3 regions of the Anaeromicrobium sediminis genome follow, and region 2 is predicted to be linked to each of the others. Evidence: a T-box and tRNA genes for the amino acid it is inferred to sense, from the RefSeq annotation. Region 2 holds a T-box; the other regions hold tRNA genes.
What was found. The T-box of region 2 lies ahead of proS (proline--tRNA ligase). A T-box ahead of a tRNA ligase gene usually reads a tRNA of that ligase, here a tRNA-Pro.
Positions count from the first base shown of each region.

Region 1 (10,261 bases), on a different contig from region 2:
GAGGTTTTTGGTCAAAGAGAAAAACAACATATGGTTGATGTTAAAAAATTATTTCAAAAGGGATTTTCAGTGAGAAATTTTAGTCTATCAATGGTTATATTGGCTCTCTCTATGTTAAGTGTTACTCAAAAGGATATGTATAAAAGCATATTTTATTCTAGTCTTTTAGCATTGATAGTCACAGTTTCACTGATTATACTCATTAAAATAGATTTTTATAAATATTTCACTTATTTTCATGAAGTTTTTTTTAATAATGACCTATGGCTTTTAGACCCTCGCACAGACGTATTAATCAATATGTTACCTTTAGAGTTTTTTATTGATATAACCTCAAAAATAGGGAGTTGGTTTTTAGCAATACAAATTATAATGTTTACATTATCTTTAACTATATTAAAAAAGGATTAGAGGTTAAAGGGTTATTATTTAAAATAGAAATCTAATACATGATAAGTTATAAAACTTAGGAAGCTTGAGGAAAAATACCTATGGTAATTATGTTGAGTGAATTGGTGAAATCTTCATAATTTCTTCATAATCTATTTTTATAATGGGATGTATGTAAAAAATTCTATTCAGGGGAATTATGGGGGGGATTTGGTTTTATGAAGATAAGAAATAAATTATTTTTAGCATTCGCAATAATGATATTATTGACAGCCATATTAGGGGCTATGGGATTAAATGAGCTAAATAAGGTTAACAAAAATATGGAGTCCATGTATTATGATCAAGTCAATGGTGTAAACTTCATAAAAGAAGCTCAATATTATATAGGTTTAGTTCAAAGAACTGAAAAAAATATACTAATATCTTCTAGTGTTGAGGAAAAGAAAGAACATTTCATGCATTTAGAAGAAATGTATTCACAAGGGATTATTGAAAATCTAAATCAATTTAAGAAAATATCAGATCATGGAACAGAAGATGGAATTGATGTTCTCATAGATAAAGTGAATATGTTAAAGAATATACAAATAAATGCAATCAATAAAAATATAGAGGGAAATGAAGAAGAGGCATTAGCTTTAGGAAAGGAAAGCATGAAAATATCTAATGATATTGAAAAGCTTGTAGATAAAATTGTACAGCATAAATTAGAAGAGGGGAAACATCATTATGATAAGAGCATGGAGAGCTATCATAAAGCATTTAAACTAGTAGTAATCTCTATTATTGTAGCAATAATTATAGGCATACTATTGGCTAAAACAATTTCATTATCTATAGTAAAACCATTACATAATGCTGTTGAATTTGCAAAAGGTGTTTCAGAAGGAGATCTAACAAATAAAATTCAGTCTAAATCAAAGGATGAAATTGGTATATTAATAGGAGCACTAAACAATACTGGAGAAAAATTAAAAAATATAGTATCTCAAATTAAATTTATATCTAGTAGCGTGGAACAGGGGAGTGAGCAGCTAACGTGTGCCCTAGATGAATCTAATAAGGGGACTAATGAAATAGGTCATAAGATCAGTGACATTTCCCATAGTACTCAAGAAGTATTAATATCTGTGGAAAACATTGATACAAATATTAATGAGGTTGCTCATAGTGCCACTGAAATATTAGATTTTACTAATTTGGCAATGGAGGATTCTATTATTTTAAAAAACTCAGCTGAGAAGGGGAGAGAATCTGTAGACATTGTGGCAGTTACAATTTCTGATGTTGAAAAAACAACAAAAGAAGTAAAAGATGCTATAGAGGAACTTAATGATTTATCTAAAAAAATTGGAGAAATCACAGAACTGATAAAAAACATTGCAAGTCAGACAAATATGCTGGCTTTAAATGCAAATATTGAGGCTGCAAAAGCAGGAGAACATGGAAGGGGATTTACTATTGTAGCTGAAGAAGTTAGAAACCTTGCAGAGGAAAGTGCTCAAGCTGCCAAAAGCATAGACAAAATGATTTCGGAAGTACAGAATAAAACTCATAGGGTAGTAAATAATATATTAGTAACAGAAGATAAAGCTTCAAAAGCCACATTAGTAGCAAAAGATACAGCTGGTAATATTAAAATCATTATGGAGAGAATAGAGAATTTAGTTGAAAAAATAGAAGAAATATCTAAGGAATCTTCAAAACAGGCTAATGCAACTGGAATAATGACAAAAACAACAAGAAAAGTAGTGGATATTGCTCAGGAGGTGGCTTTATCTACGGAAAATATGAATGGAAATATGCAGGAACAAGTTGCAATAACAGAAGAAATAGGAGTAACATCAGAACAATTATATGAAATGACAGAAGCCTTAAATAGGATGATTGAATTTTTTAAAGTATAAAACTAAAATCCCATGAAATAAATTTCATGGGATTTTATAATCACTAAGATAATTATAAATATGAAAGAGAGATAAATCATGAGAAATGAAGAAAAGATTCAGGATATATTATTTATAAGTATGACTATTATAACTATTACACTACTTCATTATTTTACTACAGATACAAAATGGGATATACATGATTTTTATAGAAGGTTGTATTATATTCCTATCATTGTTGCTGCTTTTAAATTTAGATTAAAGGGGGGCCTATTGGCTTCAATTTTCATTTCTATACTATATGCTCCCCATTTAATGATATATTTCGGAAAAATTAATATAGAGGTCTTGAATCAAATTTTCGAAATTATGATGTTTATAGTTATAGGTGCAATTACAGGATTTTTAGTTAAATCTGATTTTAATAAGAAAAAAATGTTAGAAGTACAAATTAAAAAATTAACTGATCTTGAAAATTATACTCAAAATATATTAGATAGTATAACAAATATTTTTATAGCTGTAGATAAGGATTTTAAAATACAATCCATTAACAAAGAAGGGAAAAAACTATTTAATCTAAATGAAAGATACTTGGGAAAAGACTTAAGGTCTCTATTTGTAGAGTATGATAAAGTGGAGAGAATATTAATAAATGTATTGAATGATAAGAAAAAAGACTTGAATATGGAAACAGAATGTCACTCTATAGAAGGAAAGCATATTTATGTAAAATTATTTGCATATCCATTACGAAGCATTACAGATAAAGTAGAAGGCGTTGTTATTGTACTTGAAGATATATCTGAAATAAGAAATCTAGAAAGACAAGTGAGGAGAGCTGAAAAGTTATCAGCCTTAGGTGAACTTGCATCTGGCATTGCCCATGAGATACGAAATCCTTTAGGAATAATAAAGACCATATCACAAACCATACATGAGGATACGGAGGATGAAGAGTTAGAAGAAGGTCTTGAGATTATAATTCATGAAGTGGACAGGGCAAATACGGTGATTAAAAGTATGTTGGATTTTGCAAAACCTAATATACATGAGAGAAAGATTCAGAGTATAGATAGGTTACTTGAGAATATCCTTTTGATTACCCAACAATATGCACAAAAGCATAGTGTGAAAATAAATTATAAATCTAGAGATGATGTAAACTTATTTGTGGATGCGGAGGCATTAAAGCAGGCTTTTGTAAATATAATTTTTAATGCTGTACAAGCTATGCCAGATGGTGGGAATATTCATATTGATTTATTAAAAGAAAAGGATTGGTTGAAAATTTCCTTTGAAGACAGTGGAATAGGTATATCTAAAGAAAAAATTGAAAAAATATTTGAACCCTTTTATACAACAAAAGACATTGGAACGGGCCTTGGTTTGTCCATAACCCATAGGATTATAGAAGAACACAAGGGATATATTGCAGTAGATAGTGTAGTAGGTAAAGGAACAAAAATAGATGTATTTCTTCCTATTACTATTGAAGGAGGAGAGAAACATGCATAAGAAGATATTAATTGCAGATGATGAAAAGAACATGATATGGGCAATGAAAAAAGCCTTAAAGAATGAAGAATACAAAATTATTACTGCATCTAATGGAGTAGAGGCAATAGAAAAAGTGAAAACAAATGAACCTGATCTTGTATTATTAGATTTAAGAATGCCTAAAAAGGACGGAATGGAAGCACTGAAAGAGATAAAGGAATTTAATACTAATGTACCTGTAATAATGATTACAGCCCATGGAACAATGGAATCTGCAATAGAGGCAATGAAAATAGGAGCCCTAGACTATATATCAAAACCCTTTGATGTGGAAGAGTTGAAACTACAAATAAGAAAAGCATTAGATATTGGTCATATGAAAGAACAGATAGAATTTCTAACAGAAGAATTAAAGGATAAGACTGGAAAATTAATCATAGGAAATAGTGATAAAATGAAGGAAGTACTAGCAATTGTAAATCGTGTTGCTAAAAGTCCTGCAACGATTTTAATAACTGGTGAAAGTGGAACGGGAAAAGAATTGATTGCAAATGCTATACATTATAATAGTGAGAGAAAAAATAAACCATATATAAAAGTAAATTGTGGAGCAATTCCCGAAAGCTTATTAGAAAGTGAATTGTTTGGACATGAAAAGGGAGCTTTTACAGGGGCCACAAATAGAAAACCAGGAAGGTTTGAAAGGGCAGATGCTGGAACCATATTTCTTGATGAGGTAGGTGAATTAAGCCCTGCTACACAAGTAAAACTTTTAAGGATTCTTCAAGAAAAAGAAATAGAGCGTGTAGGGGGAACTGAATTAATTAAAGTGGATGTTAGAGTTGTTTCTGCAACCAATAGGGATTTGAAGAAAATGGTAGAAGAAGGAGACTTTAGAGAAGACTTGTACTATAGATTAAATGTTATACCTATAGAACTGCCAGCTTTAAGGGAAAGAAAAGAAGATATTCCTCAATTAATAGATTATTTTATACAAAGATATTGTAAAGAAATGAGAAGAGATAAAATAAACATAAGTGATGATGCCTTAGAAATGTTGGTTAATTATAACTGGAAGGGAAATATTAGAGAGCTTGAAAATGTTATTGAAAGACTTGTCATATTATCTCAAGGAAATACAATTTATAGAGATGATTTGCCAAGGGAAATACTATTACAAAATAAAGAGACTTGTGAATTTATATTGCCGAAAGAGGGTATTAATCTAGAAGAGGTAGAGAAAGGGTTAATACAACAGGCATTAGATAAAATGAATTATAATCAGACAAAGGCAGCACAATTATTAGGTATTACAAGGCATACCCTTATATATAGGATGGAAAAATACAATATGAAATAGTTAGTGTTATTATTCACAATCATATTCATAAACCTATTATTTATAACAAAATTTTATTATCTACATAATTCCTACACATTTCTTTACTATAATTACATTAAAAGAAGAAAAGTGAGGGATAAATTTATGATGTTATTATGGATACCAATCATAATTTTTCTAATTATACATTTTTCTAAAGATAACCATAAGTCAATATATGGTTCTGGTAAAAGAAGTCCTTTAGAAATTTTAGATGAAAAGTTTATAAGTGGTGAACTAACAGAAGAAGAATATAAGCGTAAGAAAGATATATTAAGAAGTTAGGAGGTTTATGGATATGTGTGGATTTGGATTTGGTTATGGAGCATGGTGGCCATGGATGATTATACGCATGGGGCTAGGTATAGCAGTGGTTGTAGGCCTTTGTATATGGACTGCTAAAATTATGAGAAATAATAGTTATAACAGAAATGATGCCCTACAAACATTAGATTTAAAGTTTGTAAATGGTGAAATTAGTGAAGATGAATATATTCAAAAGAAAAAAGTCATAAGAGGGAAATAGCTAGAGAATTATTCTCTAGCTATGTTTTTATAATCTATAGGAAATTATAGCTATGTAGAAGAAGCTTATTTATAATAATAATTACTTATGACAAAATATAAATAAGAGGAAGTGTGTTTAAAGAGGTGTTTAATAATGGATAAAAAACGAATATTGGTGGTTGAGGATGAACAAAAAATTTTAGATGTAGTAAAGGCCTATTTAAAAAAGGAAGGGTATGAGGTTCTTGTTGCTACAAATGGAGAAAGGGCTTTAGAAATTTTTGAGGAAGAGATTATACATCTAGTTGTTTTAGATTTAATGTTGCCAAAGACTTCGGGAGAAGAGGTATGCAGTAAAATTAGAACTACTTCAGATATACCTATTATTATGCTTACGGCAAAAAATGAGGAAGATGAAAAAATCCAAGGATTGGCTATTGGAGCAGATGATTATTTGACAAAACCTTTCAGTCCTAGAGAGTTAGTAGGAAGGGTAAGAGCTCTTATGAGAAGGGCATACAGAGAAAATAGTCCCTTAGCAGATTATTTGACTTTTAATGATGGAGATTTGGAAGTTAACATAAAGAGATTTGAGGTAAAGAAAAAGGGCAAATTAGTTAATTTAACTCCTAATGAGTTTAAACTCCTAAATGTGTTTTTATCAAATCCAGGGCAAGTTTTTACAAGAGATCAGCTCCTAAGAAAGGCTTTTGGTCTAGAATATGATGGATTTGATAGGATAATTGATACTCACATAAAAAATATTCGTCATAAAATAGAAGACAATAAAAAGAAACCAACCTATATTCAAACAGTATATGGGGTAGGTTATAAATTTGGAGATAAAAAATGAAAACATCCTTAGGAAAGAGATTTGCCCTTAGTTTTTTACTTACAGTATCTATTTCTATTTTGATTACAAGTATTATTTCTAATTATATGATAGATAAAAAGTTTGACAAATACCTATTAGAGGAGCACGAAAAAAAGATTGATAAGGTGAAAAGTTTAGTAGAAGAATTGTATAATCCTAAGAATCCCTTTAAAAAAATACATGATAGTCAAATTCAAAGGTACGCAGTTTTGGAGGATTTATATATACAGATTAATGATACCTATGGAAATGTGGTCTTTTCATCTGGCCAAAGTCATCTTGTTCATAAAAAAATGATGGGTTCTATGATGAAACATATGATGAATAGACAGTCCAATTCAACATTGACCTCCTATAAGGAAGAGAGTTTTCCCATAATGAAAAATGGAGAGAATATAGGGACAATTATAATTGGCTATTTTGGTACATCAAATCTCAATGAAAGGGACATTGGATTTAAAAATACATTGAATCAATCCTTTTTAATTTCTGTTATAATCACATTCATATTTGGATTTATCATAAGTTTAATCATGTCAAAAGAATTGACAAGACCATTAGGGAAAATTACAAGAATAGCCAATGAAATGAGAAATGGAAACCTAAAAATACGTTCGGAAGTGAATAGCAATGCTAGAGAAATTGATGAGCTTTCAAAATCAATAAATTATTTGGCTCAAACTCTACAGGACCAAGAAAAACTTAGAAAGAGATTAACATCGGATATGGCTCATGAAATTCGAACGCCCCTTACAACATTGCAAACCCATGTGGAAGCTCTTATGGATGGAATATGGGAACCAACACCAGAAAGACTCCAAAGTTGTCATGAGGAAATATTACGCTTAAAAAAGCTAGTAAATCACTTACAAGATCTGGCTCGATTAGAACAAGGTAACTTGAATTTAAATAAAACTCATTTTAGTCTATCCAATACACTTGAAAAAGTAATTGACACTTTTAAACCTCAATACGCAAAGAAGAACTTAAAAATCATTATGAACATATTACCTAAGGTAGAAGTGTTTATGGATGAGGATAAGATAAAACAAATACTATTTAATATACTTTCAAATTCTTATAAATATTCTAATGATGATGGAGTGATAGAAATTGGATTAAAGAAGGATGAAAAGGAAATTATCATATGGATAAAGGATGAAGGAATAGGTATTTCAAATGAGCATTTACCTTATATATTTGAAAGATTTTATAGGGGAGAAGCGTCAAGAAGTAGAGAAACAGGAGGAGCGGGAATTGGACTAACTATTACAAAAACATTAGTTGAAGCCCATGGAGGAAAGATAGAAGTGGAGAGTGAGATTGGAAAAGGTACTACGTTTATAATTAAATTTTAAAATACGAGAAAATTTAAATAAAAAAAACTTAGCATATTATGCTAAGTTTTTTAATGGTCGGGGTGGCAGGATTTGAACCCGCGGCCCCCTGGTCCCAAACCAGATGCGCTACCAAACTGCGCTACACCCCGTCGACAAATATAGTTTACCATTATCTAGGGAAAAAAGCATGTTATAATTTTGACTATTTTTAAGTGGAAAATAAAAAAAACTCTTAAATACTAGTAAATACTCCTTATTTTGGATTATAATAAGAAAATAAGGAATTGTTGAAATGTTCTATAAAATAGGACTAGGTAATAAAAGTTAATAGAATTAATATTTTTTTAATAATTATAGTGTATAGTATTTAATAGGAATTATATGGATAAACTCTAATATGCTTTGGGAATCTAGCTAATAAATGGTAAAATAGATATGGAGGTATGATACATGTATAATTTTTTTTCAACAATAATTAAATATGCATTTATTTTAATAATATATCTATTTATATTTAATATTATGAAAATGATTTATTTAGATATTCAAAATATGACAGGACTAATTGGAAATTGTCCATATTTAAAGCTTATAAATAGGAAGGACACCTTGCCCTTTAAAATAAAGGAAGTATATCCTTTAGATAAAACCATGTCCATAGGAAGAAAAAATGATAACCATATAACCATAAAAGATCCAACCATATCAAACTATCAAGCTAAAATAGTTTTAAATGAGGATTATTTTTTAATAAAAGACGAAAATAGTGCAAATGGAACTTTTATTAATGGAGAAAAAATAATAGATACGGTTATGTTACAAAATGGAGATAGAATAAAAATGGGTCAGGTAGAATTTTTATACGTGGATACCGTTAAAGAGGTGTAATGATGTTTAATGATTTCTTTTTTAAAAAGATGCCTCAAAATCTAATAGTTTTAATAAATTTGCTGGCAATATTTTTGCTTTATATGTATCAGAACGTCTTTGATCCAGGGACCCTTTTGTGGGGAGGCTTGTTTATTGTAACCATATATGTGGCCAATCTTTCTTTATCTAAATTATCTCCAAATGGAGACAATTATATATTTCTAATAGTAAGTATGTTATCTAGTATAGGTGTAATAATGATTTATAGATTAAACCCTAAATATGGTTTAAAGCAAGTGGCTTGGTTTGCCATTGGGATAATTTTTTATTTCATAACTTATGTGGCTGTTAAGAGGATCAAGAATTGGCAAAACTGGACTAAACATTATATTATAATATCAGTTGGCCTATTTATTCTAACTTTAGTTTTAGGAGATAAAATAAAAGGTGCCACTAACTGGATTAAAATAGGACCAATTGGATTGCAACCATCAGAGTTAATTAAGATATTATTTGTATTTTATTTGGCTTCTTACTATTCTAATAAAAAAATGAATTTTTATGTGTTCTTAGGCTCCATATATGTGTTCATACTATTTTTATTTATTCAAAGAGATTTAGGAGCAGCCATGATATTTTACTTTACCTTTTTTATGATTCTATACATTAATGAAGAGGATAGAAAGCAAATATATGTTCAAATTATATTGGCAACCGTAATAGCCATATTAAGTTATATATTTGTATATCATGTAAGAGTAAGGGTAATAGCTTGGTTAGATCCATGGAAATATATAGAAAAAGAAGGTTATCAAATAACTCAATCCTTGTTTGCCATAGCTTCAGGAGGGTTCTTTGGTACGGGATTAGGTCTTGGATATCCTAAACTAATACCTGAAGTACATACGGATTTCATATTTTCAGCCATATGTGAAGAATTGGGTATATTTGGTGGAATTGCAGTAATAATGTTGTTTTTAATATTAATATATAGGGGCTTTAAAATAGCACTTAATCAGCATAATAAATTTTTTAAGATAGTCTCCATTGGAATGACAGTTATATTAGGATTTCAAGCATTTATAATAATAGGTGGAGTTACAAAGTTTATTCCTCTTACGGGAGTTACTCTTCCTTTTGTAAGTTACGGTGGAAGTTCACTAGTTTCTAGCTTTTTACTAGTAGGAATACTTCAAGTAGCTTCTGAGGAAATAGATACATATCAGGAGGAGAAAGATGAACATCATATCTAAGAGAATTATAAAAGTACTATTGCTCTTTTGTATTATGTATCTGGGATTAATACTACATTTAAGTTATATTGAAGCATTTAAAGTGGATGAAATAATTAATAATCCTTATAATAAGAGACTGTGGATTAAAGAGGATAATATTTTAAGAGGAAAAATTTTAGATAGAAATAAAGTAATATTGGCAGATAATTATGAGAATGTAGATAAAACAAGGAAGTATCCCTTTGGAAATATGTATTCTCACATAATAGGGT
Region 1 covers NZ_NIBG01000013.1:3,247-13,507, reverse strand. Annotated here, with positions in the region: gene CCE28_RS14060 (TIGR01906 family membrane protein) at 1-411, shown strand, start outside; gene CCE28_RS14055 (methyl-accepting chemotaxis protein) at 609-2,300, shown strand; gene CCE28_RS14050 (ATP-binding protein) at 2,379-3,800, shown strand; gene CCE28_RS14045 (sigma-54-dependent transcriptional regulator) at 3,793-5,142, shown strand; gene CCE28_RS14040 (SHOCT domain-containing protein) at 5,269-5,448, shown strand; gene CCE28_RS14035 (SHOCT domain-containing protein) at 5,462-5,689, shown strand; gene CCE28_RS14030 (response regulator transcription factor) at 5,825-6,523, shown strand; gene CCE28_RS14025 (sensor histidine kinase) at 6,520-7,902, shown strand; tRNA gene CCE28_RS14020 (tRNA-Pro) at 7,957-8,033, opposite strand; gene CCE28_RS14015 (FHA domain-containing protein) at 8,335-8,772, shown strand; gene CCE28_RS14010 (FtsW/RodA/SpoVE family cell cycle protein) at 8,775-10,007, shown strand; gene CCE28_RS14005 (peptidoglycan D,D-transpeptidase FtsI family protein) at 9,991-10,261, shown strand, end outside.
Region 1: it encodes a tRNA-Pro, which carries the amino acid that the T-box ahead of proS (proline--tRNA ligase) is inferred to sense. The anticodon was not compared.

Region 2 (10,261 bases):
AGGATAATTCTATTTATAGATGAAATCCACAACATTGTGGGAGCCGGAAAGACAGAAGGTGCCATGGATGCGGGTAATTTACTAAAACCTATGCTTGCTCGTGGAGAATTACATTGTATAGGGGCTACTACCCTAGACGAATATAGAAAATATATTGAAAAGGATGCTGCGCTAGAAAGACGTTTCCAAAAGGTAATGGTAAATCCTCCTAATGTGGAAGATACTATTTCCATACTAAGGGGTATTAAGGAGAAGTTTGAGATTCATCATGGTGTAAGAATTACTGATAATGCCATAATAGGGGCAGCAACCTTATCAGATAGATATATAACAGATAGATTCCTACCAGATAAGGCCATTGATTTAATGGATGAGGCAGCTGCCATGATAAGAACTGAAATAGACAGTATGCCTGCAGAATTAGATGAGATAAGTAGAAGAATAATGCAATTGGAAATTGAGAAGGAAGCCTTAAAAAGGGAAAATGATAAGTTATCCCAAAAGAGATTAGAAACATTAAAAGAGGAATTGGCAAATTTAAATGACAGGGCTAATTCTATGAAAGTCCAGTGGGAACTAGAAAAAAGTAGTATTGAAAATATAAACAAAATTAAGCAAGAAATAGATGAAACAAAATATGAAATAGAAAGGGCAGAAAGAAATTATGACTTAAATACTTTGGCCATGTTAAAGCATGGAAGACTTCCTGAATTAATGAAAAAACTAGAGGAAGAAAAGACAAGACAGGAAAATAAAGAAAAGAACCTACTGAGAGAAGAAGTTACAGAGGAACAAATAGCAGAAGTAGTTTCAAAATGGACGGGAATTCCCATTTCAAAGCTAGTAGAAAGTGAGAAGCAAAAACTACTGAAACTAGAAAGTATTCTCCATAAGAGAGTAATTGGTCAAGATGAGGCTGTAGAGGCTGTAAGTGACGCTGTAATAAGGGCTAGAGCTGGCCTTAAGGATTTAAATAAGCCCATAGGATCTTTCATATTCTTAGGACCTACTGGAGTGGGGAAAACTGAGCTTGCTAAAACCCTATGCCAAGCCTTATTTGATAGTGACAACAATATGATTAGAATAGATATGTCTGAGTATATGGAAAAACATGCTGTATCAAGGCTTGTAGGTGCACCTCCAGGATATGTGGGATATGAAGAAGGTGGCCAGTTAACAGAAGCTGTTAGGAGAAAACCCTATTCTGTAATTCTCTTTGATGAAATAGAAAAGGCCCATCCAGATGTATTTAATATATTGTTACAATTATTGGATGATGGAAGACTTACTGATTCTCAAGGTAGAACAGTAGACTTTAAAAATACAGTTATAATAATGACTTCTAATATAGGAAGTAATTTCATATTAGAAGGAATAGAAAATGGAGAAATAAGTGACTCTGCCAAAGAACAAATGGATATGGCAATGAAGAGAGATTTCCGTCCAGAGTTTTTAAATCGTGTAGATGAAATAGTAACATTCAAACCCCTAAGCTTAGAAGAAGTAATTAAGATAATAGAGCTGAGTCTTGAAGATATTCAAAGGAGATTAGATGATAGAAATATTAAATTAGCTCTAACGGATGAAGGAAAGAAGCATATAGGTGAAAATGCTTACTCACCTATATATGGTGCAAGACCTGTTAAACGATATTTACAAAAATATGTGGAAACAGAATTAGGCAAGAAAATTATTAAGGGTGACATAAAGGAAGAAGATGAAGTTATAATTCATGCTAAAGATAATAACCTAATTATAAAAGCCAAAGAGTAAAATCTTTGGCTTTTATAATTTATTCTTTAGGCACATAAAAATATTGTGCAAACCACAAAACTATAATAAAGCCAAAAATATTGAGCACGTAAGAGTTTAGTCCATTCCACTTATGATGGTGGAAATAGTTAAGGTGAATCATTAGGAATTCTATAATAAGGAAAATTAGTGAGGCTAATAGTATATATGGGGATTGCCATCTTTTTCGTAAGGGTAAAAAATATACAAGAAATACACCTCCTGCAAAACCACTAAGTAAATAAAGGGTAGGTAATCCTCCCAATATTGGGTTTGGAAAACTATATGAAAATGCTCCAAGTCTAATTAGGGTACTATCTATTAAATAGAGTATAACCATTGAAATTAATCCAATAGGTAATAAATATTTAAATTTATTTAAAGGAATTAAAAATAATACAATAGCATAAGCTATAGCGCAAAAAACAAACCATCCCAAGAATAGCCCTCCCATATAAGTATTTAGTTATACAGTATTATTCCAATAAAATAGGTTAAATATTAATGGATTTCCTTTAATATCCGTATAGCATTTACAAAAATAGCAAAAAATTAAGTAGGAAGTGAAAAAGTATAGACTGCACAGAAAGGATGGATTATAATATGTTATATTTAGACATGTTAAAGGACGATCCCTATCTATTAGATAATAAATATACTGTAGTTAAAAAAACTATTAAATTAAGAGCCTTTAAGACAAATGAAGAAATTAAGATACTTACTATTGAAGGGAATTTGATGGTGCCTAAAGGGCATTATGTTGTGGTAGGCATATTTGGAGAACTTTATCCTTCAGCTCCTGAGCATTTTGAAAGAAAGCATGATTTAGTAGATGATAAGGTTTCTGATATAGATAGTGTAATAGGAACTTATAAATATGAACATGAAAAGGATGCTGATTGTGTAGACTTTTCTAAGGAAGACATATTAAACTGGAATGTATATAGGGTTAAATACATGGAATTAATAGGAGTAGAGGCCCAAGAAGACGTTCTTATAGATTGCTATATGGGCAAGCAATATGGTAAGAAAGGCGACTTTATAATAATTAATAATAAAGATTATTTTTATATTTGCAATAGGCATGTATTTGATCATACATATGATATTCTTAAAAGAGTAGAAAAATTAAACTAAAAATAAGTACATGTAAAATTTTCAGTTCATGAACATATAAAAGCTCCTGGATCATCAGGAGTTTTTATATTTGAAATTTAAATAGTATTTCTCCATATTTTAAAATAAAATCCAAATAAAGGATTAGTCACAAAAAAGAGGGAAATTCCAAAAAATGTAGAATTTTTAAATCTAAGGACAGAAAAAGCTATTTTAAGGGGAGACAAGGAATCTATGGAGAAGAAAACCTTAAAAAAATCGATGAAAATATTAATTGGAATTTTATTTGGATTAATTTTAGTAACAAATTTTATATGTATTAAAAGTAATTTAGAAGTGGATAGCCATGACTTCATAATAGAAGGGACATTTTTTATTGTTAGTGTAATTTGTTTTCTTATTTCTTTAGAATCTAAAATAACATATTTAAGTATAGGATGGGCCCTTTTTGCCATTTCAACATTAAATGATGCCCTTGATGAACTTAAATTTATTTCATTTCCAGAATGGCAAGATATTATATTTGAGGAAATTTTCCTAGGATTAGGAATAATATTTATTGCATATGGGTTTTCAAAGGCCATTGAAGAAAAGACAAAACTTTTAGAAAAGTTAAAATATGTTGCCTTTCATGACTGCTTAACAGATCTACCAAATAGGAGATTTGTGAAAGAACATTTAACATTAGTTGTTGAAGAAGCCCTTAGAAAAAACAGTAAAATGGGAATATTATTTATTGATTTAGATAAATTCAAATTAATAAATGACACACTAGGCCACTATTGGGGCGATGATCTTTTAAAGAGTGTTGCTGGTACGCTAAAAGAAATTATTAAAAAAGAGGATACCATTGGCCGATTAGGTGGAGATGAGTTTATAATAATTGTGCAGAATATTGAGGAAATAGAATCTATTGCTAAAGATATTATAAATATTTTTAAAGGTCCATTTATAGTAAGAGAAAGGGAAATACATGTTACTTGTAGTATTGGGATTTCAATACTTTCTCATGATGCAGGTGATGGAGAAGTATTATTCAAAAATGCAGACATTGCAATGTATAAAGCAAAAGAAATGGGACGAAATAATTATAAAATATATAATAGTACAATGGATGAAGAAATAAGGAAAAAGATTAAAATTGAAGGAGAGATTAGGAAGGCACTGAAGGATAGAGAGTTTTTTCTTCACTACCAACCTAAGGTTAACGTTAGAACGGGAAAAATTACGGGATTAGAGGCATTGGTAAGATGGAATCACCCTAAACTTGGACTAATTTATCCAAATTATTTCATACCAATAGCTGAAGAAACGGGTCTTATTAAAGAAATAGATGAGCATGTATTAGAATTGGCTTGTTTACAAATTAGAAAGTGGATAGATATGGATTTAGAGCCAATAAGTATTGCTGTAAATATTTCTGCCGAATCATTTAATGAAAGTAAGTTTATGGATAAATTAGAGTTCATATTAATGAATACAGCCATTGATCCATCATTTATAAACATAGAAATTACTGAAACTGCAGCTATGGAAAATATAGAATATGCCCATAATATTATGGAAGAATTAAAGAAAAAGAAAATATCCTTGTCCATGGACGACTTTGGTAAAGGATATTCATCCTTAAGTTATTTGAAAATATTCCCAATAGATGTATTAAAGATTGACAAATTGTTTGTCGATGGTATAGGTGTAGATAAAAGGGATGAATCTTTAATTAAAGCAGTTGTAACAATGGCAAAAGAATTGGGGATAAAAATTGTATCTGAAGGAGTTGAAACTGTAGAACAGTTAGAATTTTTAAATAAAATTGGCTGCCATGAATATCAAGGCTATTTATTTAGTAAGCCAGTTACTATTGAAGAAATTGAACATATGATGTGTGAATCAGGTGACTTTAGGATTAAAAGTAAATCAGTTTAAATAATTATGGAGTTTAGGTCATGAAATTATAAAATAATAAAGTGGCCTAAACCCTATGCAGAGCTACTATTAATAATAAGTAATATGAAATGTAAAAAAATATAAAAAATATATTGACTATTTTGAAACATAGTGTTAAGATAGTTAACAATAAATTGAAAATTCGTAAAAGTAATGCGGAAGAGAAAAATACGATAACTTTAATTACAGAGAGCTAATGAGAGCTGAGAGTTAGCATTAAAGGCGTATATAATAATCACTTCCAAACTGCCAAACTGAAATGAAAAGAGTAAGTGAGGCCGGAATTCTATTTGTGTAGGAGTGCCACCGTTATATGGCTAGGGTTAATTTTGACCTGATGAGGTAAGTTATGTGAATAACTTATGAAATAGGGTGGTATCATGAGAAGTCTCTCATCCCTAAGATACAAGTGTATTGTGTCTTGGGGATGAGAGATTTTTTTAAAATTTCTTAAAATAAGAATGGTTTACTAAAATAGCCATTCTTAAAACAAATAATAAGAATATTCGAAAGATTTTGAAAAGGGGACGATTCGTATGGCAAAAATGTATTATGAAAAAGATGGAAATTTAGAAATGTTTAAGGGGAAAAAGGTTGCTATTATAGGATTTGGAAGTCAAGGTCATGCCCATGCCCTAAACTTAAAAGAAAGTGGAGTAGATGTGGTAGTAGGCCTTTATGAAGGAAGTAAATCATGGAAGGTAGCAGAAGAAGCTGGACTTGAGGTAATGGATACAAAGGATGCTGCTGGAGTTGCTAATGTGGTTATGATTTTAGTTCCAGATGAAAAGCAAAAGGCTTTATATGAAGAAAGCATAAAACCTTACTTAAATGAAGGAGATGCCCTTGCATTTGCCCATGGATTCAATATTCACTTTACTCAAATTGTACCTCCTGCTAATGTGGATGTATTCATGGTTGCACCAAAGGGACCTGGACATTTAGTAAGAAGGGTTTATGAAGAAGGTAAAGGAGTTCCTGCATTATTTGCTGTATATCAAGATTACACAGGAAATGCTCGGGAAGTGGCATTAGCTTATGCTAAAGGTGTAGGAGCAGCAAGAGCAGGAGTACTAGAGACTACTTTTAAAGAGGAAACTGAAACAGATTTATTTGGAGAACAGGCAGTTCTTTGTGGCGGTGCTACGGAACTTGTTAAGGCGGGATTTGATACTTTAGTAGAAGCTGGATACCAACCAGAAATTGCATACTTTGAATGCTTACATGAACTTAAACTTATAGTTGATTTATTATACGAAGGTGGATTTGAAAAAATGCGCTACAGTGTAAGTGATACTGCTGAGTATGGAGATTACATGATTGGAAGAAGAATTGTTACAGAAGAAACTAGAAAAGAAATGAAGAAGGTTTTATCAGAAATCCAAAGGGGTGAATTTGCTAAGAATTGGATTACTGAAAATATGGCTAATAGACCAGTATTCAATGCTGTTAAGAGACAAGAATTAGAACACCCTATTGTAGAAGTAGGAAAAGAGTTAAGAAGTATGATGTCTTGGTTAAAAAAATAGAATTTTACTTATTAAGGACGGTTATTAACTAACCGTCCTTATCTATATAGATAAACCATGTCCAATCTAAATGTATATGAACTTACTTCGGTCATGTGGATAAAAAATATTTTATAAGGTAAGTCACTATCAGACTATATAGTGTAAATCTTATAATTACTATAGAAAGTTCATAATTGTTTACAGTAAAGTGTATACTGATGTTCCACCTTCTAAAAATTTTTCATCCACAATCCCTTGTAAGTAGCTAGACTTTATTGAACTGAAATAAGTTTACACACCTTTAGTTCGGTTATAATTTATCTAAGTACATATATAGAAGAGAATATTAGTAACGAAATTGAACCTATGAAAATATAATGATAATTATACTAGAAAAAGTGTTATAAATATTGACAAATTGGGGAAATTAAAATAATATTAATAGTATCATGAATTTATAAAAATTAAAAAATTATCTATGATGAGGAATAGTAGAAATTAAATCTTTTTACAGAGAGGAAACGATTGGTGTGAAGTTTCTAAAAGAAGGTTTTGAACCAGCCTCGGAGATCTGTGCCGGAATAAGGCCACAGCGGAGAAAACCGTTATCTCATAAAAGTGGATTTAGCCTATTTTCTAGCTAAATCAAACAGGGTGGTACCGCCAGTTGAATCTTGGTCCCTTTTGGGGATGCAGGGTTTTTTTTATATTAAAAAACAAATCATGAATTACATATATAAATGAAAGGAAGGGATATTCATGTCAAAGGATAAAAAGTTTGTAGAAGCCATTACTGATATGGACGTAGATTTTCCAAGATGGTATACGGATGTAGTTAAGAAGGCAGAATTAGTTGATTATTCTAGTGTAAGAGGATGTATGGTTATAAGACCTTATGGTTATGCAATATGGGAGAACATTCAAAGTAACCTAGATAAAATGTTTAAAGAAACAGGTCACGAAAATGTATATATGCCTATGTTTATTCCAGAGAGCTTATTACAAAAGGAAGCTGATCATATAGAAGGATTTGCACCAGAAGTTGCTTGGGTAACTCACGGAGGAAGTGAAGAACTAGGAGAAAGATTATGTGTTAGACCAACATCTGAGACTTTATTTGCTGAGCACTACTCAAAGATCGTAAACTCATATAAGGACCTACCAAAGTTATACAATCAATGGTGTTCTGTTGTAAGATGGGAAAAGACTACTAGACCTTTCTTAAGAACATTAGAGTTCTTATGGCAAGAAGGCCATACTGCCCATAGAACTGCAGAAGATGCTCAAGAAGAGACTCTAAGAATGCTTGACGTTTATGGAAGACTATGTGAAGAATACTTAGCTATTCCTGTTATAAAGGGAAGAAAAACTGAAAAAGAAAAGTTCGCAGGTGCTGAAGCTACTTATACTATCGAAAGTTTAATGCATGATGGAAAGGCACTTCAATGTGGTACTTCTCACTACTTTGGAGATGGATTTGCAAAGGCATTTGATATTCAATTTACTGATAGTGATGGTAAAATGAAGCATGTACACCAAACTTCTTGGGGAGTTACTACAAGATTAATAGGAGCTATCATAATGGTTCATGGAGACAATAGTGGACTTATGTTGCCACCAAAGATTGCACCTAAGCAATTAGTAATCATTCCAGTAGCACAACATAAAGAAGGTGTACTTGAAAAAGCTAATGAACTAAAGGAAAGACTATCTAAGGAATTCAGAGTACAATTAGACGATAGTGATAAGAAACCTGGTTGGAAGTATAGTGAATACGAAATGAAGGGTGTTCCACTAAGAGTTGAAATTGGACCTAAAGATATAGAGAAGAATCAAGCTGTATTAGTTAGAAGAGACACTAGAGAGAAGGTATTCGTATCTTTAGATGAATTAGAAGCTAAGATTACAGAGACACTAGATTCTATTCAAAATGACATGTTAGAGGCAGCAAGAACTAGACAAACAGAAAAAACTAGTGTAGCTACTGACTATGATACATTCAAGGAAACTGTAGCTAATAGGCCAGGATTTATTAAGGCTATGTGGTGTGAAGATAGAGCTTGTGAAGAGAAAATTAAAGAAGATACAGGAGCATCTTCTAGATGTATGCCATTCCACGATCAAGAACCAATTGCAGATACTTGTATATGCTGTGAAAAGCCAGCTAAGAAATTAGTTTACTGGGGAAGAGCATATTAATTTTAAATATGAAATCTCACTTATGTAAAATCATAAGTGAGATTTTTTTTGTAAATAATATAATTTAATGATATTATGAAATTAAGATTATTCTTAAGGGTAAGGGATTAGAATTTAATATATGAACCTAATGAAGAAGTAATATTTCTAGTTGAAATCCTAGTATAAGGGGTGGGTTTCGTGGGAGTGACAAATTTGTTTTTTGACATAAGAAAAATAATGAACAAAAATTTCTTAAAGGTCAATTACAATTGCACTATTAAGAGCGTTTTTGGATTAATGGTAGAGATGGATGTGGAAGAAGCATTTATGATAGATGAGAAAAGTAATTTAATAGGTATAATAACTACTAAAGATGTGGAAAAACTAATAAGAAGAAAAGTAGATTTAAACGAAAGAATATATAAGTACGCAAAGAAGAAGGTATACTCTATTAAAGGAAATCTATCTGTTAAGGATGCTAGAAATTTTATGATGACAAAAGGAATAGGAAGAGTACCAGTGATTGAGAATAATAAAATAACAGGTGTTTTAACTAACAATAACATAAGAGATAATTTTTATCTTGAGCTAGAAAAAATGTTTGAACTTAATAACAAAATAATAGATAACCTACACGAGGCCGTATGTATATGTGATGATGCAGGAACCGTGAAAGTGTGGAATAAAAGTGCTGAAAAGTTATATGGAGTAACAAAGGATGAGATAGTAGGTAGGTACTTAGGCGATATATTCCCTAATGCTCTAATATTCCATGCAATAAAAGAAAAAAAGCCATTAGAGAATAGAATACATTCTCCAAAGGAAGGGAAAACAGTTATATTAAGTGCCATTCCAATTTATAACAATGGTAAATTAATTGCAGTGGCATCTTCTGACAGGGATATAACAGAGGTAACGGCCCTTTCAGAAGAATTGAAAAAGACTAAGGAAAAGATGAAACTGTTACAAAAGGAATATGAAAGGGAGATTGCATCCAATTATAGTTTTTCTACTATTATTGGATCAAATCAAAAGATAATAGAATGTATACAGTTGGCTCAAAAGGTGTCTCAAACTTCTGCAAGTGTATTAATAACAGGGGAAAGTGGAACGGGAAAGGAAGTCTTTGCTAAGGCCATCCATAAGGCTAGTGGAAGAAGTGGACATTTTGTGGCTATCAATTGTAGTGCCATACCTGCTCACTTACTAGAAAGTGAATTGTTTGGATATGATAAGGGTGCCTTTACTGGAGCTGTGAATACGGGGAAGATTGGTAAATTTGAATTTGCAAATAATGGAACCCTATTTTTAGATGAAATAGGTGATATGCCTCTAGAAATGCAAGTGAAGATTCTTAGGGTTTTACAAGACGGTATAGTATATAGACTAGGAAGTTCAAAAGGCATAGTTACCAATACTAGGATAATAGCAGCTACAAATAAGGATCTTAAAAAATTAATATTAGAAGATAAATTTAGAGAAGATCTATATTATAGATTAGCCGTAGTTCAATTAGAATTACCATCCCTAAGGGAAAGGAAAGAAGACATAGTACCTTTAGCTAACTATTTTATAAAACAGATAGTGGAAAAAGAAGAAATAGAACTAAAAGAAATAGAAGATGAGGTTTATAGTATATTAAAGGGTTATGAATGGAAGGGTAACATTAGAGAACTGAAAAATGTTATTGAACGAATGATAATTCTTTGCGATAA
Region 2 covers NZ_NIBG01000008.1:523-10,783, reverse strand. Annotated here, with positions in the region: gene clpB (ATP-dependent chaperone ClpB) at 1-1,773, shown strand, start outside; gene CCE28_RS10300 (hypothetical protein) at 2,395-2,928, shown strand; gene CCE28_RS10295 (putative bifunctional diguanylate cyclase/phosphodiesterase) at 3,142-4,833, shown strand; gene ilvC (ketol-acid reductoisomerase) at 5,391-6,383, shown strand; T-box leader at 6,835-7,051, shown strand; gene proS (proline--tRNA ligase) at 7,125-8,564, shown strand; gene prdR (sigma-54 dependent transcriptional regulator PrdR) at 8,745-10,261, shown strand, end outside.

Region 3 (10,261 bases), on a different contig from region 2:
ATAGGAAATGAGGAGTTTCCACCGTATGATGATTATGAAGGTTTTCCCCAAATAGAAAACGGGGTAGGACTTATGGTTAAATTAAAGGATGAATTTGAAAAATATTTAGATTCTTTAGATGGGGATACTAATCATAAGACAATAAGTATTGCAACAGGTAAATCTGCCAAAAAATTTATAGATGATTTGGCTAGTAAAGTAAATAAAAAATATCCTAATATTCATATAAATGTATATGAAATAAAGAATAATTTCTTCGGAGAAACTATAACGGTGTCAGGCCTTATAACTGCCACTGATATAGTCGAACAGCTAAAAGGTAAAATATTAGGAGAGAGTCTTTTAATAACTGAGAGTATGCTAAGGACTGATACGGATGTATTCTTAGATGATTTAACAATAAGTGATGTGGAAAAATTATTAAAGGTAAAAGTTAAAGTAACAAAAAATAATGGAAAAGACTTTATAGAAAATATAATAAATTAAAGTTTGTGGAGGTGCAGAAGGTGGCAAAACCAGTTGTGGCAATTGTTGGAAGACCAAATGTAGGAAAATCTACTTTCTTCAATAGAATAGCAGGAAAGAGAATATCCATAGTAGAAGATACTCCTGGAGTAACTAGAGATAGAATATATGCAGATGCTGAATGGTTAAATCATAAATTCACTTTAATAGATACGGGTGGAATGGAACCTGACTCTAAGGATATAATATTATCACAAATGAGAAATCAGGTTTATATGGCTCTAGATACGGCAGATGTAATCTTGTTTATAGTAGATGGAAGAACGGGATTAGTAGCACAAGATGAAGAAGTAGCTAATATTTTACGAAGAACGGGTAAACCTGTTATATTGGTGGTGAATAAAGTTGATAATAGAGACTTACCAGATTCTTTTTATGATTTTTACCAATTAGGAATGGGAGAGCCCTTTGCAATTTCGTCTACCAATGCCCTAGGATTAGGAGATTTATTAGATGAAGCAGTAGCTAACTTCCCAAAGGATAAGGATTTAGACTATGATGATGATCAAATAAAGGTAGCAGTTATAGGAAAACCTAATGCTGGAAAATCTTCTATAATAAACAAAATATTAGGAGAAGAGAGAGTAATAGTTAGTGATATAGCAGGAACCACTAGAGATGCTATAGATACGCCATTTACCCATGGTGATGACGAATATGTATTAATAGATACGGCAGGGATAAGAAGAAAGAGTAAAGTAAATGAGAACATAGAAAAATATAGTGTTATAAGGGCCCTGAGTGCCATTGAAAGGGCTGATGTATGCTTAACTATGATAGATGCTACTGAAGGGGTAACAGAGCAGGACAAAAAGGTTGCAGGGTATGCCCATGAAGAAGGAAAAGGTAGCATTATAGTAGTAAACAAGTGGGATCTAGTGGAAAAAGACACTCACACTATGTCTGAATTTACTAAAATGATTAGAAGTGAGTTAGCTTTTATGAGTTATGCACCAATAATATTTGTATCAGCTCTTACGGGACAAAGAATAAATAAATTATTAGAACTAATTAAGTTTGTATCTAATCAACATAGTATGAGGATACCTACAGGAAGATTAAATGATGTAATAAATGAGGCAATACTATTGAATCAACCTCCTTCTGACAAGGGAAAGAGATTAAGAATTTATTATGCAACTCAAGCTTCTGTTAGACCACCTAAGATAGTAATATTTATAAATGACAAGGAACTTGCTCATTTTTCATATTCAAGGTATTTGGAAAACAAAATCAGAGAAACCTTTGGATTCGAAGGAACACCTATTAGTATCTTATATAGGGAAAGAGATAGCAAATACTAGGGGGAGTATTTATGAAAAAGATAAATGTTGGTGTAATTGGAGCTGGGAGCTGGGGAACTGCACTAGCCATATCTCTAGCTAAAAAGGGTCATAGAGTAAATCTATGGGCAAGAGAGGAAACTCTATTTAATAAAATTAAAAAAAGTAGAGAAAACATAAAGTACTTGCCTGGAGTGTTATTACCAGAAAATATTAAATTATATAATAATATAGATGATACTGTAAAGGATATGGATCTAATATTAGTAGCAGTACCATCTCAGGCCGTTAGAAATGTATTGGAATTATGTAAAAAGAATATTAAAGAAGAAGCTGTAATAGTGAATGTGGCAAAGGGATTAGAAAAGAACACCTTACTTAGAATATCTCAAGTGGTAGAGGAAATTCTTCCTAAGAATGAATATTGTGTTTTATCAGGGCCATCCCATGCAGAAGAAGTATCTAGAGACATGCCAACTACATTGGTTGCTGCTGCCTATTCTAAAGAATGTGCTGAATTTGTACAAGATGTATTTATTACTCCAAAACTAAGAGTATATACTAACCCAGATGTGGTAGGTGTAGAACTAGGAGGAGCTCTTAAGAATGTAATTGCCTTAGGAGCAGGTATATCAGATGGTCTTGGATATGGAGATAATGCAAAAGCGGCACTGATGACTAGGGGAATAAGAGAAATTTCAAGATTAGGTCAAGTTATGGGAGCTAGCACAAACACTTTTGCAGGCCTTACTGGAATTGGAGATTTAATTGTAACTTGTACCAGTATGCATAGTAGGAATAGAAGATGTGGTATAAAGCTAGGCGAAGGGATGAAAGTGGATGAGGCTGTGGATTCTATAGGTATGGTAGTAGAAGGTATAACCACTACTAATGTGGCTTACAATTTATCTAAAAAGTATAATGTGGATATGCCTATAACAACAGAAATATATAGAATATTAAATGAAGAAAGAGATGTAAAAGAAGCTGTAGTAGATTTAATGATGAGAAGTAAGACCCATGAAATTGAAGAAGTTGCAAATGATGTTCAGTGGAAAGATAGCTAGTTAATAGCTATCTTTTTTTATGTGAAAAAAATTCTTAAAACCCACTCTTAAAAGTAATAATAAATTTTTTTAGACATATATATATACTGTTAGTATGTCTAATTTATATAGGGAACAATTATAATGGGAGGGGGAAAATAATGGAAAACTTTGATATATATAGAGACATTGCAGAAAGAACGCAAGGAGATATATATATAGGTGTGGTAGGTCCTGTAAGAACTGGAAAATCTACCTTTATAAAAAGATTTATGGACCTAATGGTTATACCTAATATTGAAAATGCCCATATGAGAGAGCGTGCCAAGGATGAGCTTCCTCAAAGTGGTGCAGGAAGAACTATAATGACTACTGAACCAAAATTCGTTCCTAATGAAGCTGTACAACTTAGCATAGATGAAAATGCTAATGTTAAAGTTAGATTAGTTGATTGTGTTGGGTATTTAGTAGATGGTGCTATTGGTTATGAAGAAGAGGGAAAACCTAGAATGGTAAAAACTCCATGGTATGATAAGGAGATTCCTTTTGCAGAGGCAGCAGAAATAGGAACTAAAAAAGTTATAACAGACCATTCAACTATAGGTTTAGTAATATTAACTGATGGAACTGTTACTGATATTGATAGAAATAAATATATACAGGCAGAAAATCGAGTAATGGAAGAATTAAAATCATTAAATAAACCATTTGTCATTGTACTTAACTCTTTAAATCCACATGGTGAAATGGCACTAGAACTGAAGGAGCAGTTAGAGGAAAAATACAAAGTTCCAGTAGTAGTTGCAGACTGTGCTAAGATGGACATGGCACATATTAATGAGATTCTTAAAAACGTACTATTTGAGTTTCCTATTAGAGAGATTAATATATCACTTCCAGGATGGATGGATGGGTTAGATTCAGATCATTGGGTTAAAAAAGATATTATGAAGCTAGTGAGAGATTGGAGTAATGATGTTAGAAACATTAATGATATTAAGAATAACATGGATGGATTTAAAGATGTAGATATAATATCAGAAGCCCTACTTAATAATATACAATTAGGTAAAGGGGTTACAAATATAGATATGAAGGCAAAAGAGGGAATGTTCTATTCTGTTTTAGAAGAAATAACAGGACATAAAATAGATGGAGATCATGAACTTTTAGGATTAATAACAGAATTTTCTAGAGCTAAAAGGGAATTTGATAGGGTAGAGACGGCTCTTAATGATGTACGTGAAACTGGTTATGGACTAGTACCTCCAAGCTTAAAGGAGTTAGAACTAGAAGAACCTGAAATATTCAAACATGGAAATAGATTTGGAGTTAAATTAAGAGCAAATGCACCATCACTTCATATTATTAGAGCTGATATTGCCACAGAAGTATCACCTATTGTAGGAACAGAGAAACAAAGTGAAGAATTAGTTAAGTATTTACTAGATGAATTTGAATCTGATCCTACTAAAATTTGGGAAACTAATATGTTTGGAAAATCATTACATGATATGGTAAAAGAACAATTACAACATAAACTATATACCATGCCTGATGATGCTAGAAGTAAAATGCAAAAGACTCTACAAAAAATTATTAATGATGGTAATAATGGATTGATATGTATAATTCTTTAAAGATTGTAAAATAATAAATTTAATGTTATTATAGTTATATATTTCTGGGTGTAGCGCAGCTTGGTAGCGCGCTAGAATGGGGTTCTAGAGGCCCTGGGTTCAAATCCCAGCACTCAGACCATGAAAAAGGCTACTTGTTTTTTAAGTAGCCTCATTTTTTTACTTTATAGGAGATTATATAAACTCCTATAAAGTAAAAAAATGAAAGGGGTGTGGGGGAAGAATTCCCCTGCCTCTTTAAAGGAGGGTATTCAGATTGCGTTAGCAGACGCCTACGGGAACCATAGGGTTCCATAACGAATCATACGAAGTATGGTTTTTTTGTAGTTTATGAAGGAAAATCGTGCTCCTGTGCAGAAGTAATACTAGTGTGAGAGGAGGAATGAAACATTTCTAGGAAGCGTAAAAAAAATAATAAATTAAAATACTTTATATTTGCAATAATTATTTGTTATATTATTTTAAAAATATGGCCTTTGGTGTTTTATTCAAATGATACTGTTGTGGCTCAATATGGAAATCTACAAGTTATTGATCAGGTGGATGGATATATTCTAAGGGATGAAAAGATACTTAAGGCAAATTATGAGGGTGAAATCAAATATTTTGCGGAAGATGGACAAAAGGTTGAAAATGGGTATAAAGTATTAGAAATTCAAAAGGATAAAGTTGAAGATGAGACTCGCAAAAAGTTAGAAATTATAAATCAAAGAATAAATAACTTAGAAAATAAAAAATTTTTTAAGACTGATATAGATAAATTAAATAAGGAAATAAATAATATAATAGAGGAGATACAAGAGAGTTCTAAAAATAATAATGTGGAAAAAATAGTAGACTTAAAAAAAGAACTTAAAATAAAATTAGATAAGAAGAACATAATAGCAGGAGATAAAAGTTTTTATAATAAAAATATTGATATGTTGAAAAAGGAACAAGAAGAGTTGAAGATTAAAATAGACAATGATATTCAAGTAATGAAAAGTCCCGTATCTGGATTGATAAGCTATTATATTGATGGTTTAGAAGATATATTTACTCTTAATAATATGGCAACAATAGATTTAGAAAAGGTAAAAGAGGCTAACTATGATGTAACAAATTTAAGAGAATCGAAAAATGCGATAATTAACCAGCCACTATATAAAGTTGTAAATAATACCACCTGGTATCTAGTTGCTGAAGTAGATAATAATAAAATTGACAAATATAAAGAAGGAAGAAGAATAAAGATAAAAATTTCTGATAGTCAAGTGGAAGGGAAGATATATAGAATTATAAAAAATGAGGACAAGTTCATTGTCATATTTAAAATAAATCAATATATGGAGAATTTCCATAAAATTAGACAGACTAAAGCTGAAATATCTGTAATTGATTATGAGGGATTAAAAATACCAAAGGACTCCTTAATAAAAAAGGATGGTCTTGTAGGTGTATATGTATTAGATGTAAATAGATATGCAGTATTTAAAGAGATAAGCATAGTAGGTTATGATGACGAGTTTGTAATAATAAAGAGTAATTTCTTTTATAAAAAAGTGAATGAAGAAATAAAGACAATAAAAACTGTAAAATTATATGATGAAGTTGTGAGAAATGGAGATAGAATAAGAGAAGGGCAAATTATATACTAATTATTTGAAGGAGGATACGCATGAGTATAAAAGAAAATATAGACCATGTTAGAAGCGAAATTGATGAAATTTGTAAGAAGGTAGATAGAGATTCGAATGAAGTGACTTTGATTGCAGTAACAAAAACTATTGACACGGCCAGAATTGGACAAGCTTTAAATGAAAATATTAAGGATGTTGGAGAAAACAAAGTTCAAGAAATTATGAATAAGTATGAAGAGATTAAAGATGCTAAAATACATATGATAGGTCACCTACAGACAAACAAAGTTAAATATATAATTGATAAGGTCTCATTAATTCATTCTCTAGACAGGGTGAGTTTGGCAAAAGAAATTAATAAGAGGGCTAAACAACATAATATAATCATGGATACATTAGTACAGGTTAATGTGGCTAATGAGGAAACAAAATTTGGGTTAAAGGTAGAAGCGGTTGAAAGTTTTTTAGAAGAAATAAAACATATGGAAAATATAAGGGTAGTAGGACTTATGACTATAGCCCCATATGAAGAAGATTCAGAAAATGTAAGAATATATTTTAAGGGATTAAAAAAGATATTTGAAGAACTTAAAGGAAAAGATTATTCAAATGTGAATATGAAATATTTGTCTATGGGAATGACAAATGATTATAAAGTAGCAATAGAAGAAGGTGCTAACTTTATAAGGATAGGAACTGGAATTTTTGGACTAAGAAATTATGATAAATAAGGAGGACGAAAATGGGTGGTAAGTTTGTAGATAAGGTGAAATACTTCATGGGATTAGATGATTATGATGAGGATGAGGAAATTATGGATACACCTGTAGAAGTGGAAGAAGAGGTAAAAACTATAAACAATGCTAAGAAAGTGCTTAATATACATACTAACTCTCAAATGAAAGTTATGGTATGTGAACCGGTTGAATTTGAGGAATGCCCTAAAATAGTTGATAATTTAAAAAATAGAAAACCTGTAATAATAAACTTAGAAAAATTAGATAATGATTTGGCAAAAAAAATATTTGATTTTTTAAATGGTGCCGTATATGCAGTTGATGGCAATATTCAAAAAATTTCTAAGGGGATTTTTATATTAGCTCCTAACAATGTGGATATAGGTGGAAATATAAGTGAAGAATTTAAAAATAAAGGTATTTTCCCATGGCAAAAATAATAATTTGGTGGTGAAAGAATGTACATATTAAAAGTATCAATTAATTATTTTTTTAGAGTAATAGAATATTTAGTTATTGCAAGGATACTATTATCTTGGATAAGTAATAATCCCTATGGAGGTGTGCATAGGTTTCTGCATCAAGTGACAGAGCCCATATTGGCGCCATTTAGAGAGTTATCCTATAGAATAGGCATAGGAGGAGGTATGATAGACTTATCACCTATCTTTGCCATATTCTTTCTACAATTAGTAAATGGATTAATAAATAGCATATTATAGAAAGTGTGATAACTTGATAAATAGAGATAGATTTTTAACTCATATAAGAGATTCAGAAGACAGACAAACAATGACTAAAATATTAAATAAAGCACAAAAGAGTTTGAAAAATTATATAGTATGTGGAACTGAATTCTATAGTCCATATGAGATAAATATGGCCATACCTATAATTGAACAAATTCATGATTTGAATTACTTTATATATGGAGCATATGAAAATGCAGAGAGAAAAATTATTATTTTTTATCCATCCATATTTGAACTTACAAAGGAAGATTATCCTATAGGAATAATAAAAGTAGAGGGTAATTTTAACAAAAGTACCTTAAGCCATAGGGATTTTTTAGGAGCTATATTAGGTCTTGGCTTAAAAAGAGGAAAAATTGGAGATATTTTAATCAATGAAAATGAAGCCTTAATAATTGGATATAAAGAAATTAATGAGTTTATAAGGTTGAATTTAACAAAGATAGGAAGAAATAATATATCCATAGAACATGTGGACTTGGATTATAAAATAGAAAAAGAAGATAAATATAAAATGGTCACTTCAACTGTGGCTTCTTTAAGATTGGATAGTGTAGTGGCTACAGGATTTTCCATATCTAGAAGCATAGCTACTAAATTAATTAAAGGTGATAAGGTGAAGGTGAATTGGAAACTACAACCTCAGCCTTCAACACTAGTTTCTTCTGGAGATGTGATTTCTGTAAGAGGAAAAGGAAGAATTGAAGTTTTCCATGTTGGTGGAAAAACTAAAAAAGATAGATATAAAGTCCAAATTAAGAGAATGCTTTAGGGAGAGGATTTAATGATAACACCACTAGATATACAAAATAAAGAATTTAAAAAGTCTATGAGGGGATATAAAGAAAGTGAAGTAGATGAGTTTTTAGATGAAATCATTAATGATTATGAAAAACTATATAAGGATAATAAAGAATTAAATGATAAAATTGAAATGGTGCAAGAACAAATTAAAAAGTATGAAACTATAGAGAAAACTCTAAGGGATACATTAGTAGTAGCCCAAAGTACTGCAGAGGATGTTGGATCTAATGCAAGAAAACAAGCAGAGATTATAATACAAGAGGCGGAAGCTAAAGCTAAGAACATAATAGGTGAGGCTAATAATGAAGTTTTAAATATAAACAAGGAATATGAGCAAGCAAAACAACAACTAAATATATTTAAAACTAGATTTAAAACTTTACTAGAATCCCAACTAGAGACTATGGAAAAAATTACTGAAGAAATATAATAGGAGGCATAATATGAAAAAGTTTGGAATTATAGGAGCAATGGATGAAGAAACGATTATAATTAAGGAAAAAATGGAAGTGAAAAATAGTACTGAAATGGCAGGTATGACATTCCATGAAGGTATATTTTGTAATAAAGATGTGGTTTTAGTAAGATGCGGTATAGGAAAGGTTAATGCAGCCATTTGTACTCAAATATTAATTAGTAACTTCAAAGTAGATACTATAATAAATACAGGTGTAGCAGGGGCCGTAGACTCTGAACTTAATATTGGAGATGTGGTAATATCTAAGGATGTATTAGAACATGACTTTGATGTTACTAACTTTGGTGGATATAAGTTAGGACAAATTCCTAGAATGGATACATGGATATTTGGAGCTGATGAAAAACTTATAGAAGCAGCTACTAAGGCTAGAAATGACATGGAATATAAAACAAAAGTAGGAAGGGTTTTATCAGGAGATGTATTTGTGGCATGTAAAGATAAAAAGGCATTTTTATGGAATGAATTTGGAGGCCTTTGTACAGAAATGGAAGGTGCTTCAATAGGACATACATGCCATGTAAATAAGGTGCCATTTTTAGTAATAAGATCAATTTCAGATAAGGCAAATGGTGAAGCTACAGATAATTTTGGGGAATTTGTAAACAACGCAGCTAAAAATTCCATGAAAATGTTAGAAGGAATATTAAACTCATTATAGAAATAGAAAGAGTATGGCAAATGCCATGCTCTTTATTTAGTTTTTATGAAAATATGAGCAGTGTCTTTAAGAATTATAATTATAAAAATGATCTAAATGGAAATAATAAAATAGTAGAATATGTTAGGAGAACTTTTATGAAAGATGAACTTTTGGCCGAAATTAATGAAAAGGTCTCAAAGCTATCCAATGATATGGAAAAAGCAAAAATTGCAGAATATGTAGAGTTGATGGAAAATCCCAAAAGAATTTTATACTTAAACTTTATGATTGGATTAGCAAGGGGTCTTGGAACAGCCATAGGGTTAACAGTTTTAGCAGCTCTGACACTCTATATCTTGTATCAATTTGTGGATTTGCCATTAATAGGAAGCTACATAGCTAAATTAATAGAAATAATAGAAAACTATAAATAAGGAGCTAAAAATGGACAGAGATAAATTATCTTATTTTAAGAATAAACTCATGAAAGAAAAGGAAAATGCTATAAACACTGTAGAATTATCTAATAGAAATGAAAACAATGATGCCCTAAAGGATTATAATTATGAATTATCCTCCTATGATAATCATCCAGCAGACATGGGAACAGAAACCTTTCAAATGGAAATGAATATGTGTTTAAAAAATGATGAAAAACTGTATATAAGAGATATTGACAATGCATTAGAGAGAATAGAAAAGGGTACTTATGGAACTTGTTCCATGTGTAACAA
Region 3 covers NZ_NIBG01000011.1:90,339-100,599, forward strand. Annotated here, with positions in the region: gene CCE28_RS13200 (DUF512 domain-containing protein) at 1-486, shown strand, start outside; gene der (ribosome biogenesis GTPase Der) at 507-1,829, shown strand; gene CCE28_RS13210 (NAD(P)H-dependent glycerol-3-phosphate dehydrogenase) at 1,841-2,875, shown strand; gene spoIVA (stage IV sporulation protein A) at 3,016-4,494, shown strand; tRNA gene CCE28_RS13220 (tRNA-Pro) at 4,539-4,615, shown strand; gene CCE28_RS13225 (HlyD family efflux transporter periplasmic adaptor subunit) at 4,884-6,131, shown strand; gene CCE28_RS13230 (YggS family pyridoxal phosphate-dependent enzyme) at 6,152-6,844, shown strand; gene CCE28_RS13235 (cell division protein SepF) at 6,856-7,290, shown strand; gene CCE28_RS13240 (YggT family protein) at 7,309-7,572, shown strand; gene CCE28_RS13245 (YlmH family RNA-binding protein) at 7,586-8,374, shown strand; gene CCE28_RS13250 (DivIVA domain-containing protein) at 8,387-8,836, shown strand; gene CCE28_RS13255 (5'-methylthioadenosine/adenosylhomocysteine nucleosidase) at 8,850-9,545, shown strand; gene CCE28_RS13260 (DUF5665 domain-containing protein) at 9,683-9,961, shown strand; gene CCE28_RS13265 (TraR/DksA C4-type zinc finger protein) at 9,972-10,261, shown strand, end outside.
Region 3: it encodes a tRNA-Pro, which carries the amino acid that the T-box ahead of proS (proline--tRNA ligase) is inferred to sense. The anticodon was not compared.